DNA from 2 places in the Bacillus sp. 11C genome. Region 2 is predicted to be linked to the other one. Evidence: riboswitches for the same ligand, from Rfam matches in the RefSeq annotation. Region 2 holds a riboswitch; the other holds the start of a gene.
The links. Region 2 has a riboswitch for lysine ahead of ACY3LV_RS10745 (aspartate kinase). Riboswitches for the same ligand answer to the same signal wherever they lie in the genome.
Positions count from the first base shown of each region.

Region 1: another riboswitch for lysine. It lies ahead of ACY3LV_RS09955 (amino acid permease); the one in region 2 lies ahead of ACY3LV_RS10745 (aspartate kinase).

Region 1 covers NZ_JBUPVZ010000005.1:235,828-241,005, reverse strand. Annotated here, with positions in the region: gene ACY3LV_RS09970 (LTA synthase family protein) at 1-758, opposite strand, end outside; gene ACY3LV_RS09965 (metal-dependent hydrolase) at 858-1,340, opposite strand; gene sspJ (small acid-soluble spore protein SspJ) at 1,507-1,647, shown strand; lysine riboswitch at 1,762-1,941, shown strand; gene ACY3LV_RS09955 (amino acid permease) at 2,044-3,444, shown strand; gene ACY3LV_RS09950 (hypothetical protein) at 3,483-3,752, opposite strand; gene ACY3LV_RS09945 (iron-hydroxamate ABC transporter substrate-binding protein) at 3,808-4,755, opposite strand; gene ACY3LV_RS09940 (iron ABC transporter permease) at 4,960-5,178, shown strand, end outside.
Region 2 covers NZ_JBUPVZ010000006.1:122,270-127,447, forward strand. Annotated here, with positions in the region: gene uvrC (excinuclease ABC subunit UvrC) at 81-1,853, shown strand; lysine riboswitch at 1,918-2,096, shown strand; gene ACY3LV_RS10745 (aspartate kinase) at 2,224-3,453, shown strand; gene ACY3LV_RS10750 (YslB family protein) at 3,492-3,938, opposite strand; gene sdhC (succinate dehydrogenase cytochrome B558) at 4,231-4,839, shown strand; gene sdhA (succinate dehydrogenase flavoprotein subunit) at 4,873-5,178, shown strand, end outside.

The DNA of each region.
Region 1 (5,178 bases), on a different contig from region 2:
GTCGATTCAAGCGTTACAAAGATGACGTTGCGCCCCTTTGCCAGCCCGAACTTGCTTTGATCAGGCTTGCTGTAATCAGCCTCTGTATAGTTTTTAATCGCAGTCATGCTGTCTTCATCGGCAAATGCCTTCGCGCTTATATTCACAGTCTGAGAAATCGTATCGTATATATGGAACTGAAACAGACCGATGCTTTTGACGAGCATTTCCCGGTCAAAGGAATGTGCCAAAAGCTTCGGCTGCTGTACTTCTGCAAGTGCCAGAGTACATAGAATCATGCCGCAGGAAGCTGCATAGTACCGTTTAATCGTACGGGGGGCGGCTTTTGTCTGCGGGTTCTTCTCTTTACGGGCAATCAGCAGCAGACAAACCAAATCCGCAAACAGGGCGATAAACAGAGGGTTGAACAGTTCTTTTACACTGCTGCCCATATCGCTCATGTTACTGGCCTGAAACAAAACCGGAATGGTAATAAAATCGATATAAAAGCCGTAAAAAATCGTATTGGAGATCAAGATGACAGTCAGAACCAAATTGGCAATCAGCAAAAAAACCCGCTGCTTGTTATCTTTTAGAAACAGGCCAATCCCGAATAAAGGAAGGATAAAGCTGAGCGGATTGATCAGCAGTATCAGCTCCTCCGACAGAGAATCAATCTGCAAATCAAACCCGATTTTATAGATTACATACGTTTTGATCCACATGAATACGATCGAAATACATAAAACCCGCTGATTGTGAAAAAGGGTTCCTTTCATTAATATGACTCCTCACGTTTTCTTGATCATCTGCATGAAATGCTTCTTATGTAAAACCTACTAAAAATAGCCCGTTCAGACAAGTGTCAGCACTCACGTTTAAAACATGCGTCCATGAAACAGCATATAAAAGTAGTAACATGATGCAATTGTCAGGCCGGCTAACACAAGCTGCTCAGAAAAACTGCCTGTCTTCATATAAAATGGGAGCCTTACGCGAATCGTTGAAGGGAATAATAATTTAATTCCATTCACCGTCCAAGCGTCAAGAATCAAGTGACTCGCCATTCCGATCATCAGTCCGGTTGATATGTTTTTATCTGGAATATATGTGGCTGTGATAAAAAACATGATGAGCAGAAACAGCAGGCTGTGCGTAAACGTCCGATGGCCAAAAACGGAGCTGACGACTTTCGATAGGATAGGAAATCTTCTCCCGATTTTGCTTTGCGTGTGGCAGATATCGGGAATCAATGCCCCAACCGCGCCGGACGCTGTCATAAGCACAGGATCAAATCCATAATAATAAGCCGCTGCCGTACAAGAAGCGATGCCTCCCATGATGTGTGTTTTTCCTGTCATTTCTCGCTTCTCCTTTTATCTTTTGCAAAAATGTCTGAATTACAAATATATCAAGAGAATGTATGTTTGATCAACAGGACTTTGGACGATAAAAAATTTTTCGCATAATTTTTCAAGGAAAAAGGCATCTTAATCGTGTACCTATTTTCTAAAAGAGGTGATACGAATGGATTTCTTTAATAAAGATAAAGGAAAACGTTCTGAAAAAGAAAAAAACGTAATCCAGGGAGCTCTTGAAGATGCCGGTTCAGCTCTAAAAGATGATCCGCTTCAAGAAGCTGTGCAAAAAAAGAAAAACAATCGATAACCCATGCGGATAGGGCTTGGCTCTATCCGTATTTCCATCTGTTCCCTTTGACAGATCATCCTTTCTTTGATAACCTTCTGGGAGTAACTGAATTATTAAATCCTCACTCTTTCTCAGTGAGGTAGAGGTTGCGCGGATGATGAGTAGCACATGCCAGGCTGACAGGGGCTGTTTAACATGTGTAAAAGGCATCAGCGCCGAAGTGTGGAGAAAGCCGATCCTTCTCTATGCTGGGACTGTATCTGAATAAGTGCAGGACTGCCGCGTGCTTTTTCGCGGAGGGCTATCCGGAGATCAAGGGTGTGTGTTTCTTTAAGCATGGACTTTTGTTCAGGCTTTTTTGCGTTTACATGATCTCGGGGTCTGGTCCGTACAAAGAATCATGGAGGTACTGGAATGGAACAGACGAAAAAATGGGGTTTTTGGTTATTAACGGCGTTTGTCGTTGGAAATATGGTAGGATCGGGAATTTTCTCCTTGCCAAGCTCGCTTGCTTCAATCGCGAGTCCGCTTGGCGCCACGTCCGCTTGGCTTTTGACAGGTGCCGGCGTGCTGATGATTGCACTTGTCTTCGGGCATTTGTCCATCCGCAAGCCTGAACTGAAGGCGGGACCGCAAAGTTATGCAAGGGCGCTGTTCTCTGATCCGAAGAAAGGGAACGCTGCCGGTTTCACAATGGTGTGGGGCTACTGGGTGGCGAGCTGGATCAGTAACGTGGCGATTATCACAAGCCTCGCCGGTTACTTGACTTCGTTTTTCCCGATCTTGGTTGATAAACGTGAAATGTTTTCGCTCGGCGGGCAAGAGGTGACACTCGGCCAATTGCTGACGTTTGCAGTATGTACGATCTTGTTATGGGGCACGCACACGATTCTCGTTACTAGCATTAACGGTGCAAGTAAATTGAACTTTGTCACGACGCTTTCTAAAGTACTAGGTTTTGTTTTCTTTATCGTTGCCGGATTGTTTGTGTTTCAAACGGCATTATTCGATCATTTTTATTTTCCGGTTCAAGGAGAAAACGGCACAAGCATTGGAATTGGCGGCCAGGTGCATAACGCGGCGATTTCTACACTGTGGGCGTTTGTCGGAATTGAATCAGCAGTTATCCTATCCGGCCGTGCGCGCTCTCAGCGTGATGTGAAACGCGCGACAATTACCGGATTGCTGATTGCTTTGAGCATTTATATTATCGTGACTTTAATTACGATGGGTGTTCTGCCGCATGATAAGCTTGTCGGCTCTGAAAAGCCGTTCGTTGATGTGCTGTATGCGATTGTCGGAAACGCGGGAAGCGTGATTATGGCGCTATTGGCTATCCTTTGTTTATTCGGAACGATGCTCGGCTGGATTTTGCTTGGCTCTGAGGTTCCATATCAAGCCGCTAAAGCGGGAGATTTTCCGGCATTCTTTGCAAAAACGAATAAAAAGGGAAGTCCGATTATCGCATTAATGATTACAAACGTCATGTCACAGGTCTTCATCTTCTCGGTTATTTCCCGGACAATAAGTGACGCATTTACGTTTTTAACGACAGCGGCAACACTTGCGTATTTAATTCCGTATTTGGTATCTGCGATTTACAGCTTGAAGCTTGTCATCAAAGGTGAAACGTATGACCAGCTGAGAGGTTCCCGTGTAAAAGACGGATTAATCGCGATATTAGCGTGCGCATACTCATTGTTTGTCATCATAACAGGCACAGCGGATTTAACGACATTTACTCTCGGCATCGGTTTATTCTTTGTCGGCTTGATCGTTTATCCATTTGTTGTTAAAAAGTTCCGGAAAGCATAAACAAAAGACACCTGATTAGTTTCCATCAGGTGTCTTTTTTATAAAATCACAATTTGCCGTGTTAGCAATCCGATCGTTAAAACAGCTGAAAGGAAAGCAGAAATAGAAAGAAAAACCTTCACGGATAATCGAATATGCAAAAAGCGTTTTTTCAGCCTTTCCAGCAAACCAAACAGAACGAGCACTAAGATAAATACAAGAAGCACACTAGAAAAAGGTTTTCCGATATAGAGCCCGTTAAAAAAACTGATCGCGATGATGATGCAGCTAAATATGAATTGCGCAAGAAAATATCCGATGTGGTTCAAAATGAGCCGCTCCTTATAGATGTGCAAAAGAGCCGCGGGCAGGCGGCTCTTTTGTTTATTTTGTTAAGCTTTCCGTAATAAACTTCAGCTGGCCTTCTAATGAAATCGGATCAGAGAAATAGAAGCCAATAGGGTCAATCTTGTAGACACGGTCGTGTTTAACGGCGTCTAGGTTCTTCCAAATGGAGCTGTCAAATACGCCGCCATCGTCGCCGCCTGCTTGCCATGGACCCGCGAAAATATAATCTCCCGCGAAGTCAGGGAGCTTCTCTAATGAAATACTTGTATATCCGGGACCCTGATCAATGGCTTTTTCCTTTGTCAGCTTTGTAGCCTGCAAGCCAAGATCTTTGTAAATGATGCTTCCGCCTCTTCCGAAATCTTTACCGAATACGTAGATGTCTTTTCCATTCGTTTGCATAATGGAGACTGTTTTGTCACCCACAGCTTTTTTGATTTTTGTTTTAGCCGCCGCAACTTTTTTATCCCACTCAGTCAGCCATTTTTCTGCTTTATCTTCAGTTCCTGTCATTTTTGCGAATTCTTTCAGCTGCTCGATATTGTCAAGCTTATCGTATGTTACCGCGACAGTCGGCGCGATTTTTTGAAGCTTTTTAATATCAGCGCCTTGCGTTGTCCAGACGATAATCAAGTCAGGATTCAAATCAATGACTTTTTCAACGGAAGTACCGTCTCCGATGCTTGTAACGCCGTCGGTTTTTCCTTTGTAATAAGGGTTTTTAAATACATTCTCAGGCGCACCGACGACGTTGATGCCGAGTGTTTTGAAGTAGCCGTAGTAGCCGTCAGCCATGACAACCACCCGTTTAGGATGCTTAGGGATTTTCACATTTCCGTTTTCAGCCTTGTATGTAACGGTTTCTTCGTCTTTGGAATCAGAGGAAGAGCCTTTGCTTTCTGTGTTATTCCCGCAGGCTGCCAGTGCTGCAATCAATAACACGGCAAAAAACGCGGCTCCGAGTTTCTTATATATATGGGTCATATCTCATACCTTCTTTCCGGAAAATGGGTGATAAAGAGAATCATTATCAATGTGATTATACCATCGCAAGAGCCAGTTGACACGGTAATTTTGCAATTATATGCTCATTTTTGTTCAAAACGCTCTATTACAACAGCGCAAAAAAATGATATACTTGATCAGTAATTGATAATCATTATCATTATTGGAAAGGAAGTACGGCTGTTGAGTCAAAGTAAAAATATACAGACGATATCAGAAGAAAACCAATGGACGTCAAGGTCATTTGGCGCGGTCATTGTCCTTATTGCAGGGATGTGTTTACTATGCCTTGGCGCGCTTTTATCTATATCTCTCGGTGCTGCGGATATTCATTTGCGCACGGTGTGGGACGCCATCTTTCATTTTCAGCCGACAGAGACATCCCACCAAATCATACACGAT
Region 2 (5,178 bases):
CGCCAATTGTGAACCATAGAGAAAAACAAACGTTCGTGTTAAACTGGAAACAAAGGACTAAATATAAGGAAGGGTAACATATGAACAAACAACTGAAAGAAAAACTCGCCCTCCTTCCTGATCAGCCCGGATGTTATCTGATGAAGGACCGACAGCAGACTGTGATCTACGTAGGAAAAGCGAAAGTGCTGAAAAACAGAGTGCGCTCCTACTTCACCGGTTCTCACGATGCGAAAACACAAAGGCTTGTGACGGAAATCGAGGATTTTGAATATATCGTGACGTCCTCTAATCTCGAAGCGCTTATTTTAGAAATGAATTTGATCAAAAAGCATGATCCGAAATACAATGTCATGCTGAAAGACGATAAAACCTACCCTTTTATAAAACTCACCCATGAACGCCATCCAAGGCTGGTTGTCACCCGCAATGTCAAAAAAGACAAAGGGCGCTATTTCGGGCCGTACCCGAATGTGCAAGCAGCAAGGGAAACAAAAAAACTGCTCGACCGTCTGTATCCTCTCAGAAAATGCTCCAAACTGCCGGACAGAGTGTGCCTTTACTATCATCTGGGCCAATGTCTCGCTCCTTGCGTAAAGGATATTTCCGAAGAGACGAACAGAGAGCTGGTTGAGAGCATTACTCGATTCTTAAAGGGCGGCTATAATGATGTCAAAAAAGAGCTTGAAGAGAAAATGCATGAGGCTGCGGAGAATCTTGAGTTTGAAAGGGCAAAAGAGCTTCGAGACCAAATTGCCCATATCGACTCAACGATGGAAAAACAAAAAATGACGATGAACGATTTAGTCGACCGTGACGTATTCGCTTACGCATATGATAAGGGCTGGATGTGCGTACAGGTCTTTTTCATCCGGCAAGGAAAGCTCATTGAACGCGATGTCAGCATGTTCCCGCTCTATCAGGAAGCTGATGAAGAGTTCCTTACGTTCATCGGGCAGTTCTATTCAAAAAACAACCACTTCCTTCCAAAGGAAATTTTAGTTCCGGACAGTGTAGATCAATCCATGATTGAGCAGCTGCTGGAAACAAACGTCCACCAGCCGAAAAAAGGACCTAAAAAAGAACTGCTCATGCTGGCCCATAAAAATGCGAAAATCGCGCTGAAAGAAAAATTCTCCTTAATCGAACGGGATGAGGAGCGCTCAATCGGGGCTGTGCAAAAACTCGGTGAAGCCTTGAATATTTATACGCCTCACAGAATCGAAGCGTTTGATAACTCAAACATACAGGGGACAAACCCGGTTTCCGCGATGATCGTGTTTATCGACGGCAAACCGAACAAAAGAGAGTACCGCAAATATAAAATCAAAACCGTTACAGGCCCGGATGATTACGGCTCAATGAGAGAGGTCGTCAGAAGGCGTTATTCAAGAGTGCTTCGTGAAAACCTGCCGCTGCCTGATCTGATCATCATTGACGGAGGAAAAGGGCAGATCAACGCTGCAAGGGATGTCATTGAAAATGAACTCGGTCTGGATATTCCCATCGCCGGTTTAGCGAAAGACGAAAAACACAGAACCTCAAATTTACTCATCGGGGATCCGTTGGAGGCGGTGTATCTGGAACGAAACAGCCAGGAATTTTACCTTCTGCAGCGCATCCAGGACGAGGTGCACCGGTTCGCGATCAGCTTTCACAGGCAAATCCGCGGTAAAAGCGCGTTTCAATCCGTATTGGACGACATCCCGGGTATCGGAGAGAAAAGAAAGAAAATGCTGTTAAAGCATTTCGGTTCTGTTAAAAAAATGAAGGAAGCAAGTCTTGAGGACCTCAAAAAAGCGGGTGTTCCCGCAGCGGCGGCTCAGCTCCTTTACGACAAATTGCAAAAATAATGTTGTCCTTTTAAAAAAGATCTGATAAAATGTGAATTAATTTCATAGTTAGATCGTGTTATATGGTGAAGATAGAGGTGCGAACTTCAAGAGTAAGCCTTTGGAGAAAGATGGATTCCGTGAAAAAGGCTGAAAGGGGAGGTCGCCGAAGCAAATAAAATCCCATCGGTGTTATTTGCTGGCCGTGCATTGAATAAATGTAAGGCTGTCAAGAAATCATTTTCTTGGAGGGCTATCTCGTTGTTCATAATCATTCATGATGATTAATTGATAAGCAATGAGAGCAAATTCCTCTCATTGCTTTTTTTATTGTGGACAAAGCGCTCTTTCTCCTCACCCGCACGAACCAAAATGTAAAGGGTGGTCATTCATGGGTCTAATCGTACAAAAATTCGGAGGTACTTCCGTCGGCTCAGTCGAAAAAATTAATAATGCGGCAAACCGCGTCATCGCGGAAAAACAGAAAGGCCATCAAGTCGTCGTAGTCGTTTCAGCTATGGGGAAATCGACTGACGCATTGGTCAGCCTTGCAAAAGACATCACCGATCAGCCGAGCAAACGCGAAATGGATATGCTGCTGGCGACAGGCGAACAGGTCACGATTTCCCTGCTTTCAATGGCCTTGCAGGAAAAAGGCTATGACGCGGTGTCCTATACTGGCTGGCAGGCGGGAATCCGCACGGAATCCGTACACGGAAACGCCAGAATTACAGATATCGACACTACAGTTTTAGCAGACCAGCTTGAGCAAGGAAAGGTTGTGATTGTCGCGGGATTCCAAGGCATGACGGAGAATTGTGAAATCACGACATTGGGCCGGGGCGGTTCAGACACAACAGCAGTCGCTTTGGCTGCCGCATTAAAAGCGGATAAATGTGACATATACACCGACGTGCCCGGCGTGTTTACAACCGATCCGCGGTATGTGAAATCAGCGAGAAAGCTTGCCGGAATCTCATACGATGAAATGCTTGAGCTTGCCAATTTAGGCGCCGGCGTTCTTCATCCGAGAGCCGTTGAATTCGCTAAAAATTACCAATTGCCGTTAGAAGTGCGTTCAAGTACAGAAACAGAAGCAGGGACATTAATTGAGGAGGAATCATCCATGGAGCAGAATTTAATTGTCAGAGGCATTGCGTTCGAAGATCAAATCACAAGGGTAACAATCTACGGGCTGACAAGCGGCCTAACCACTTTGTCTACCATTTTTACAACTCTTGCAAAAAGAAATATTAACGTGGATATCATTATCCAAACGCAGGCGGGAGACCATGATGCCGGGATTTCCTTCTCTGTTAAATCTGAAGACGCGGACCAGACTGTTGAGGTGCTTGAAGAGTACAAAGGCGCGCTGGAATTTGAGAAAATCGAGACAGAAAGCAAGTTGGCTAAAGTATCCATTGTCGGATCAGGTATGGTATCAAATCCTGGTGTAGCGGCTGAAATGTTTGCTGTACTGGCGGAAAAAAACATTTTAATCAAGATGGTTAGCACATCTGAAATCAAAGTGTCAACAGTCGTAAGCGAAAATGACATGGTGAAAGCGGTCGAAGCGCTGCACGATGCATTTGAGCTTTCAAAACACCCTTCAGCTGTGTAATCAAAAAAGGCGGGACTATGCAGTCACCGCCTTTTTGGTTACACGGGGTCTTTCATATCCCATTTCACAGTCAGAACCACTTTATCGGCTCTCTTTTTCACTTGTTCATATGATTCGGCAATCTGGTCATTCATCAATTGAATTTGTTCAGCGATAAAACCAGCTTCAAGCTGAAAGCATGGTTCTTTCTGATGTTTAAGGCGGTTGGAAATGATCGGCCCTTCAAGTTCAAATTCAAGCTCCTGTTTTTTAGCGCTTGTGTTAGTGAGGGTTCCCCAGCCCGCTTCTTCAAAGAAGGCCGGAAATTCCTCCCATGATTCAAGAGGAAACTTACGGGCGAGATGTTTCCCTGCCCAATACATCATGGAAGAGTAATCTTGGCCAAGCATATCTGGGAGAACGATCTCTCGTATTAGTTCGTAGGCATAGGCGTTCATTTCAATTTCTTTTAGATTGTCAATAGATCCTTCAAATTTAGACTTCATAGCTGTCTCCCCTCTCTCCTTCGTATATTATAGCCCAAAGAGGGGGGAGGATTACAGAATGATCCTGTAATTCTTATGAAAAATTAAGGGAGAAATATATATTGATAAAATAAAATTTTTGAATCAACTAATTAATTCGGAAAATTGTAATTTATGTACGCGTTTTCTTGACGCCCTTTTGAGGGAGGAGTAAAATGAAATTGTCAATAAATCTTAATAAAGTGCTTACAATTGAAAGAAGTGGGGGAAGAGATTTAGCACATTTCGCACTTATCAAACAGGGGGTAAAGTAATGTCTGGGAACAGAGAGTTTTATTTTCGAAGATTGCATTCCTTGCTTGGCGTCATACCGGTCGGCATCTTTCTCATTCAGCATTTAGTCGTCAACCAGTTTGCCGCAAGGGGCGCTGAAGCATTCAATAGTGCTGCTCATTTTATGGATAGTCTGCCTTTCAGGTATGCATTGGAAATTTTTATTATCTTCTTACCATTAATTTATCATGCAGTTTATGGTGTGTACATAGCGTTTACTGCAAAAAATAACGCAGGTCAATACAGCTATATGAGAAATTGGCTCTTCGTCCTGCAGCGTGTAACCGGTATCATCACCCTCATTTTCGTCAGCTGGCATGTGTGGGAAACCCGTATTGCAGCACAAATGGGCGCTGAGGTCAATTTCGACATGATGGCGAATATTTTGAGCTCTCCGGCTATGCTTGGCTTCTACATTGTCGGTGTTTTATCAACAATTTTCCATTTCTCGAACGGTTTATGGTCTTTCGCTGTTACATGGGGCATTACGGTAACGCCTCGTTCTCAAAGAATTTCGACATACGTTACGCTGATTATTTTTGTTGCACTGTCATACGTAGGCTTAAAAGCGATTTTCGCATTTGTATAAGAGTACTAGATTACTAGAGGGAGAGGGGCTATCATGAGTCAATCAAGCATTATCGTAGTCGGCGGGGGTCTTGCCGGCCTCATGGCGACAATTAAAGCAGCGGAATCAGGAATGGCGGTTAAGCTTTTTTCCATCGTTCCTGTCAAACGTTCTCATTCGGTTTGCGCGCAAGGCGGCATAAACGGAGCGGTCAACACAAAAGGGGAAGGCGACTCTCCGTGGGAGCATTTTGATGACACTGTATACGGGGGAGACTTTCTTGCGAACCAGCCGCCGGTCAAAGCGATGTGTGACGCGGCGCCTTCTATCATCCACTTATTAGACCGGATGGGCGTCATG